DNA from 2 places in the Arsenophonus sp. aPb genome. Region 1 is predicted to be linked to the other one. Evidence: predicted binding sites of a transcription regulator. Region 1 holds the regulator's gene; the other holds the start of a gene.

Region 1 (4,674 bases):
GCATGGTAAAGTTTCAGCAATTCATCATAATCAGCAAGGTATTTTTAAAGGATTAAATCGCCCCTTGCAGGTAACCCGTTATCATTCTTTGGTAATTGATGCTGGAACATTACCCGCGACTTTTGAAGTGACTGCTTGGACGTTACATGATGGAAATATTGATGAAATTATGGGTATTCGGCATAAAACCCTCCCTATTGAAGGTGTCCAATTTCATCCGGAAAGTATCTTGAGTGAGCAAGGACATGAATTATTAAATAATTTTCTAAAGTATTAATATATTAGAAATTAGTTCACGTTAGGCTATTTGTATTCAATGATTATTATAACTATCAATGTTGGATAAAAATAGGCTTTATTTTGCTTGAATTGTAAATTTCCATATGGCAAAAGGAGTTTATAGTAAGGTATCTGTTTATATATTATTAAAACATGTTTTTTGTATTTACTATCGATAAAGGGCTACTATTAAAGATAATAAAAAAATTTTTGTTAAATTCTTTATTATCAAAAAATGGTACCAAGATGATCATCTGTAAACGTGTTTTTACGGACAAAACTGGTAATAATGGCTATCGGGTATTAGTTGATCGGATATGGCCTCGAGGCATCAGAAAGCAAGATATTCGCTATGATGAATGGAATAAAAATGTTGCTCCCTCGAATGATTTAAGAAAATGGTTTCATAAATATCCAGCAAATTTTGAGCAGTTTAAGCGACTTTATTTTGCAGAATTAGAAAATAATCCTGATAGTTGGCAACATTTATTGCTTAAAACAAAATCAAACTGTTTGGTGCTTCTTTTTTCCAGCAAAGATGAAGATCATAATAATGCCGTAGTATTAAAATCATTTTTGGAAAATAAACTTAATAAGGTTTGATTATTATATTTTAGCTATCTAGTTAATTTTGTAATAGATAGTCCAGTTATTTTTAATTTTAAATATCATATTAAAGCAATGTCATCACTCAGCTATCCAATTTATTCTGTTTACTATCGTTTTTATTCTATTTTTTATTATTATTGTGGATTATATATTCATAATTGATATATATATTAATAAAAATAACAATAAAGAAGCTTATAAAACCAATACGCTACATAAACGTAGGTACTGGTTTATAAAATATTAACGCGTACCGTAAACGACAATGGTTTTACCGTGAGCAGAAATCAGATTTTGATCTTCTAGCATTTTTAGAATACGTCCCACTGTTTCGCGTGAGCATCCCACTATTTGACCTATCTCTTGACGAGTGATTTTAATTTGCATTCCATCTGGATGCGTCATCGCATCAGGTTGTTTGGCTAAATTTAATAATGTTTGTGCAATGCGGCCTGTGACATCTAAAAAAGCTAAATTACCGACTTTTTCAGAAGTTGTTTGTAAGCGTTTAGCCATTTGCGCTGATAACCGCATTAAGATATCTGGATTTACCTGTATTAATTGGCGGAATTTTTTATAAGAGATTTCAGCGACTTCACAGGCGCTTTTAGCTCTAACCCAAGCTGTTCGTTCTTGCCCTTCCTCAAATAATCCAAGTTCACCAATAAAGTCCCCTTGATTCAGATAGGAAAGGATCATCTCTTTTCCTTCTTCATCTTTAATCAAAACAGCAACAGAACCTTTTACAATATAATAAAGCGTTTCTGCTTTTTCGCCCTGATGAATAAGAGTGCTTTTGGATGGATATTTGTGAATATGGCAGTGTGACAAAAACCATTCAAGAGTAGGGTCTGTGTGTGGTTTGCCGAAAACCATTCGCGTAATCCTCTAATGTTATTGCAGCCTGAATACCAAAATACGAGTCTTCACAAGGCTGGCTTATCTTATAAAGTTCTAACATAGCATACTAACTTGTTTAGTTTGGGAAAGTTAATATTAACTATAGGGTATATTGATTCGGAATTTTTGGTATTGATCTTAACCATACTATAAATGTGCTTTTGCTTTGTAGCATAATAAAAGCATCCTGTCTCTACTGTCTCGATTCAGCAATATTGTATAAGCCAAAAAATTCATATTTTAGCAATAAGTTGATTAGTTTTATTGTATTTATTAATAAGTATCACTAAGTAAATATTACAATTAAAAAATTAAACTCGAATAATAATATATTATTTCATAAGTTATCAAATTATAGCAAAAATAAATATTAACAATGTAAAATAATTACTTATTAAAATAATTAACAATGAAATATTAACGTTATTATTAGATATACATAAAAGATAATTTTATGCATAGTTTGAATCTTAAAATGGTTGTAAGAATAAAAAATTGATATAAGTAAAAATATAATGCTGTATTGTTAGCTTCTTTTATGGATAATTTTTTTATTAGTGACGAGCTTTTTTACTAATGGAGTCATAATTAACTCCAATGCTAAACCTAGCTTTCCACCTGGAACAACTAATGTATTCATTGATGATATAAATGAATTATGTAACATGGATAAAAGATAGGGAAAATCGATCTGGGTTAGACCATTAAATCGGATTACTATAAAACTTTCATCGGGAGAAGGAATCGCTTTAGCGGAAAAGGGATTAGAGGTATCAACGGTTGGAACACGTTGAAAGTTAATATGGGTGCGAGAAAATTGTGGGGTGATGTATTTAATGTAATCTCCCATTGAGCGGATAACGGAATCCATCACGGCTTCTCTTGAATGACCCCGTTCTGATGTATCACGAATTAGCTTTTGGATCCATTCAAGATTAACAATAGGCACAACGCCGACTAATAAGTCTACATGTTTAGCGACATTGTATTTTGATGTTACAACACCACCATGTAACCCTTCATAAAATAATATATCGGTATTTTTAGGTAATGTTTCCCATGGCGTAAAAGTTCCAGGTTGAAGATTGTAGGGAACTGCTTCATCGTAGGTGTGTAGATAATGTCGACGTTTTCCTGTCCCTTTTTCGCCATACTCGATTAAACTTTGTTCTAGCAGACCAAAATCATTGGATTCGGGCCCAAAATAACTAATGTGACGGCTCTGTTCTTTAGCTTTACGAATAGCAACATCCATTTCAGGGCGAGTATAACGATGAAAGCTATCACCTTCAATGGTTGCTGCCGAAAGCTTTAATTGGGTAAAGATTTTTTGAAATGCAAGGCTAGTAGTGCTGGTGCCCGCACCACTGGAGCCTGTTACTGCAATGATCGGATGATTAACTGACATATAAGTGGCTTCCCTTACTCATTCAGATAACACGATGTTTTAACACATTAATTACAATGACGTAAAAATTTCTTTTTAGATAGTGATGTATACAGTTATTTAAGGATGTAATTGTGCTTTTGGCAAAATATTTATCGTTTCATGTAATTCAGACCAGACAAGCACAACACTTCCTAATCGCAATTGCTGCTTAATGTCCTCAACTTTTTCATCCAGTGTTTTTTCTTCTTTACCGTAATCCGTTCCTTCTCGTAAAACAAAGCTTTCAATCAAATTATTTAAAGTATCCGCTGTTAACTGTTGCCATGGAATAATCATAAATTACGGCTCCAGATGTGGGGTTAACCAATCAGGTATGCGTTGCTCAAGCCACATTTTAGGCTGTTTTAATGTGCCACTAACAAACCCAACATGACCACCATGTTCTGTCATTTGATACTCTATATTAGTTGGTAATTGGTTGATATCCGGTACAACTTCAGGTGCCATAAAAGGATCATCTTTTGCATGAATAATCAGTGTTGGCACACGAATATTCGGTAACCGGGGCAGAGCACTACATTGATGATAATAATCTGCAGCATCTTTAAAACCGTGTATTTTTGCCGTGACGACATTATCAAAATCACGTAGCCGTTTTAGTTTTTTTAGTTGTAGCAAATTAAGTGGTAATGAACCTGGGTAGCGAATGAGTTTGCGTGTTGCATTACGTTTTAAGCCATTTAGTAAATAACGTTCATAAAATTGTGAAAACCCTTTTTCTAAACGAATTGAACAAGGTTCTAACATTAAAGGAGCGGAAACAATGACTCCGGCATTAACATCAGCATATTGTCCGGTCTCTGCTAAATAGCAAGCTAACATATTACCACCAAGGGAGTAGCCAACAGCAGCAATTGGCACTTGACCGTAAATTGTTTTCTGCCACTCGAGGAAGTAACGGGCATCGGTAATTTCACCAGAATGATAAATACGTTTTTGCCGATTTGGTTCCCCACTACAGCCACGAAAATGCATAATTACACCAAGCCAGCCTCGTCTTTTAGTCGCTTCCAACATGCCATGGGCATATGGGCTTCTAAAACTGCCTTCTAAGCCGTGAAAGATGACCAGTCGAGGTTTATGCTTTGCATATTGGGGATCTTCACTCCAAGCGAGATCAATAAAATCGCCATCAGGCAATTCGAGGCGTTGCCATAGTGGTTTGATTTGCGGCTTTTTCCTCACAATACGGGGCAGTAGTGTTTGTAAATGAGGGTTTTTAGCCCAATTTATCGGTTGAAAATTTTTACTCATAATTGTAAATCTAAATAATTAATTTTACATATATTCTGATAATATATTGTTATTTTTAATATGAAAAAGATTAATCATAGTTAATCAAAGGATCTTAAATGAGTCATGGGCTGATTTTTGCGCTATTTACTTTTTTATTTATTGTGGCGATTACTCCTGGTCCAAATAATTTATTATTTACG
Region 2 (4,674 bases), 910 kb from region 1:
CGTAATGGTCTAGTCAATTTTTTGGCTAACCTGGAAGAGCCTGCAAGTATGGTAAATAATTTTCTACGTGGCGATATCTATCAAGGAATGAAACATTTCAATCGTTTTTTCCTAAATAGTGTTTTTGGTATGGCAGGTTTGATCGATATTGCTTCAATGGCTAATCCTAAACTTGCTAAACAAGAATCTAATCGTTTTGGTAGTACGTTGGGATATTATCAGGTTGGCTATGGTCCATATGTGGTATTGCCAGGTTATGGTAGTTTTACCTTACGAGAAGATGGGGGCGATTGGGCTGACAAGGCTTACCCGATGTTAAGTTACCTTACTTTTTGGATGTCAGCAGGAAAATGGGTGTTAGAGGGAATTGAAAAGCGGGCACTTTTATTAGACTCTGATGGCATTTTACAAAACTCCTCCGATCCTTATTTAATGATTAGAGAAGCTTATTTTCAAAATAAAGATTTTAAGGCACAAGGAGGCGTGTTGAAACCGACTATTAATCCTAACGCTGCTGTGATTGAAGAAGATTTGGATTCTATTGATTAGTAGAAGATGGATACATTTTAATTTAAATGCTAATGGATACAAAATAACGGTAAGGTGATTTATTGATTTTTGTGGTCGACTTAAGTCTATATAAATTAAAAAGATAATTAATAATATAATTGTTTACTAATCATTATTTTCGATAAATTATTTATTATCATTTAATTAGTAAATACTGGTATGGCTGCGATATTTGGATATTAATTATATTATCACTAAATATTTTCCTATAACCGATTTTAGGAAGGATAGCTGTTGCTATCCTTTTGTGTTTTCAGTAAAAATTAAAATTTGTAGTTAAAGTTAACGCCAGCTAACCAGGCGCTTCCACTAGATTTAAACTCATAGGCTGGGAGGGTAGGGCTACCAGGCATTAGCGGCATTTCTTCTTTGATTTTTACGTTTTGACCATGCATGTAGGAAATACCTACGTCAACTGAGGCATTTTCGTTAAAGGCATAAGTTGTACCGGCACTGATCCAAAAGCGATCTTGATCAGGAATTGAGATCGAGCGATTTTTAGCTGGCACCGGGCTATCATCAAAGGCAATACCGGTACGAAACGTCCAATGATCATCATGATAGTAGGTAGTGCCTAGCGCAATTCGGAAAACATCTTTAAAGCCTTCATGTTTATTAAATAAAACTTGTCCACTGTCTTTTGCGGTGGCTTTCAGTTCTTTAAACTGACTCCAACTGGTATAGGCTAAACTATAATGAACAGCCCATTTAGGTGCGACTTTATTATAACCGGAGATTTCCCAAATTTCGGGCAAATTCAGATCCAGTTTACCTTTAATGCTGTTGCCGCCTAAGCCACCAGGTATCAATGTGGGAAGCTCATTACTATAGTCGCCATTAAACTTTATTTTAACTTCTGAACGATAGGTAAAGCTGTAACGATTATTCTCATCTAATTCATACAAGATGCCGGCATTCCAGCCATAGCCCCAATCATCCCCCTTAAGTTTGGCAATAGTGGTTGATTTAGGCAGCCCTTTTAGAGGTTCAAGTTCCCCTATGTGACGGGTGATTTCTGCATCGGCATAAACTGCATTTAAACCCAGACCTGCACTGAAATGCTCATTAAACCGATAAGCCCCACTTAAGTTAAGGTTAAGTGTGGTCAGATCGGTTTTTCCGCCAATAGGCCCGGCATTATAGTTGTGATTGAATTCGGTGGCTAAGCCGTAATTAGTGGTAATTGAAGAGCCAACTGCCCATTTTTCATTTACGGGAAAAATAAAATGGGCATTGGGTATCCAGGCATGAGGAGCGATGTTTCTTGAAGTGGTACTGTTACCAGTGACAGGTGATTTTCCTTTTATATCAACGTCAGGATTAATATAAATTGCACCAAAAGAGAGCGTAGGGTTATTGAATAACATCATAGCAGCTGGATTGCGGCTACCAACGCTAGCATTATCGCCAATCGCCCCTTCGCCTGAAAAAGCACGCCCCAACGCAGAGGTGGAATATTCGTTCAGTTGAAAGCCAGCAGCGCTAGCATTTGTTGAAATAAAACTTACAGCCATTGCCAAAATTGTATGTTTGAACAGGTTTTTCTGGTTCATAACCAAAACCCCTTAAATTATATTTATGATAAGAGCGACATGGTTCGTCGCAATAGAAAGGCCAGCAATTGTATTGGCTCCATGCCAATATGGCAAATCAGACCAGTTGACTGAGTATAGAATTGAATACCGGTTTTATTACAAGCATGTTCACTACGTATATGTTAGTTGTTTGTAAAAATGTGATTTATTTAACATAAATTGGTGCATCAATTATGCGAAGTGGTTGAGATAGCGTAACAATAGGATATTAGATCAAATAACTACTTGAAATTTTATAGATTATTAGATATTGACTGGTGTTTTTTTGTTAATTGGCGTTATGATTATATTTTGTTAATGTTTATTGTTGGAAAGAATTATGTCGGACGCTAAAAATCGTTGTCATGCTGCAGAAACTGCTGCTTGCTGTTGTGTTGATGTGGGTACAGTGATAGATAATCAAAATTGTACTGCTTCTTTTGAAAAAAATTTTTTAAATCAACAAGAAGCTGAAACAACGTTAATACAGTTGATGGAAAAAGCGCGGGCTGTTGAATCGGAGCCTTGTACCATCGAACATCAGATTCAGCCTATAGCTGAAGGTGTTAAATTAATAGCGAACTTTACCTTTTGTTGTGAAGCTGAAACGCTAATTTTTCAATTAAATTTACGTTAAGTGAGTTTAACCATGCCTACAGATATTCTGTAGGCATTTGTTCGTTGAGCTGTTCTCAATATTTTGACTTGTTTGACAAATAAATATTCATATCTTGTGTGCCGCCTCTCAGTTTTTAATTTTTATTATTTTTCTTTCACTACATTTGAATAACAATTGATTATCAGATCAGACCTCTGTGAAGTATTGGGAATGATTAACTATAGTTTCATTTTTCATTTTTTATAAAAAGGGAAGCGAGATCTGCTATGAACTACAACGTTAAGAATACTGATCGTATCGCAATTGTTTCTGGGTTACGTCTTCCTTTTGCTAAACAGGCAACGGCTTATCATGATATACCTGCTGTCGATTTAGGCAAAATGGTAGTAAGTGAATTAGTTATACGTAGTGGTATTGATTCTCAATTTATTGATCAAGTAGTTTTTGGCCAAGTTGTTCAGATGCCTGAAGCGCCGAATATTGCTAGAGAAATTGTTTTAGGGACAGGACTACCCGTTTCAACAGATGCTTATAGTATTTCTAGAGCATGTGCTACGAGCTTTCAGGCTATTACCAATATTGTTGAAAGTATGATGGCAGGCACGATCAAGGTCGGTATTGCTGGTGGTGCTGATTCATCATCAGTTTTGCCTATTGGTGTAACTAAAAAAATGGCCAGCACTTTAGTTGACCTTAATAGAGCAAAATCAATAAGCCAACGTTTGCTACTCTTAAGCAAATTAGGTCTTCGTGATTTTCTTCCTGTTTCACCAGCAGTAGCCGAATATTCTACTGGCTTAAGAATGGGAGATACTGCTGAACAGATGGCAAAAACCTATCATATCAGTCGTGAAGAACAAGACGCTTTTGCTCATCGTTCCCATATCCTAGCTGCCCAGGCTTGGGATAGTGGTGTATTACATAAAGAAGTCATGACAGCGCATATACCGCCTTTCCTAGAGTCATTATCGCAAGACAATAATGTTCGAAAAGACTCAACGCTTAGTTCTTATGCAAAGTTAAAACCCGCCTTTGATCGTCGACATGGTACTGTTACCGCCGCGAATAGTACGCCAATGACTGATGGTGCTGCAGCCGTAATGTTGATGTTTGAATCAAATGCGAAAACATTAGGTATAACCCCATTAGGTTATATTCGTAGTTATGCTTTTTCGGCTATTGACGTATGGCAGGACATGCTATTAGGCCCTTCTTATGCAACACCATTAGCTCTCAAACGCGCTGGATTAAGTTTGAAAGATCTTACCTTAATTGATATGCATGAAGCTTTTTCTGCTCAAGTATTAGCTAATATGAAAATGTTTGCGAGCAAAAAATTTGCTCAAGAAAAATTGGGGCAATCTGAAGCGATTGGTGAAATTGATATGGAAAAATTTAACGTATTAGGCGGCTCTCTTGCTTATGGACATCCATTTGCTGCTACAGGTGCTCGTATGGTTATCCAGACACTTAATGAGTTACATCGCCGTGGCGGTGGTTTGGCGTTAACAACCGCTTGTGCAGCAGGCGGTTTAGGTGCAGCAATGATTTTGGAGGTTGAGTAATGATAACCAATAAAAATGAAGAAAAGAACTTACCTGCAATTACTAGCTATCCTGTGTTTCATTTGTCCGTCAAACAAAACAACATAGGCGTTATTTCCATAGATGTTCCCGGCGAAAAAGTTAATACATTAAAAGCTGAATTTGTTGATCAATTTTATATGATATTACAACAGGTACAAGCAATTGCAGGTTTGAAAGGTATTATTATTATTTCAAATAAACCAGGATGTTTCCTTGCTGGTGCTGATATTAGTATGATTTCCAATTGTAAAACAAAAGAAGAAGCAACACAGCTTGCTATGACAGGACAAAAATTATTTAACCTGCTTGAAAATTATCCATTACC

What was found. The regulator CRP, encoded in region 1, controls carbon source genes, mostly activating them, when cyclic AMP is high. The targets are predictions, from matches to a motif close to ATGTGANNNNNNTCACAT.
Region 2: QE177_RS09510 (YfcZ/YiiS family protein) is a predicted target of CRP. The motif match lies at 2,304-2,321, and genes of this name have one in related genera.

The regions. Positions count from the first base shown of each region.
Region 1 covers NZ_CP123499.1:3,038,780-3,043,453, reverse strand. The annotation lists gene QE177_RS13750 (aminodeoxychorismate synthase component II) at 1-277, shown strand, start outside; gene QE177_RS13745 (DUF488 family protein) at 526-882, shown strand; gene crp (cAMP-activated global transcriptional regulator CRP) at 1,132-1,764, opposite strand; gene QE177_RS13735 (phosphoribulokinase) at 2,315-3,196, opposite strand; gene QE177_RS13730 (YheU family protein) at 3,296-3,514, opposite strand; gene QE177_RS13725 (hydrolase) at 3,518-4,492, opposite strand; gene QE177_RS13720 (LysE family translocator) at 4,591-4,674, shown strand, end outside.
Region 2 covers NZ_CP123499.1:2,126,920-2,131,593, reverse strand. The annotation lists gene mlaA (phospholipid-binding lipoprotein MlaA) at 1-549, shown strand, start outside; gene fadL (long-chain fatty acid transporter FadL) at 834-2,123, opposite strand; gene QE177_RS09510 (YfcZ/YiiS family protein) at 2,485-2,781, shown strand; gene fadI (acetyl-CoA C-acyltransferase FadI) at 3,030-4,328, shown strand; gene fadJ (fatty acid oxidation complex subunit alpha FadJ) at 4,328-4,674, shown strand, end outside.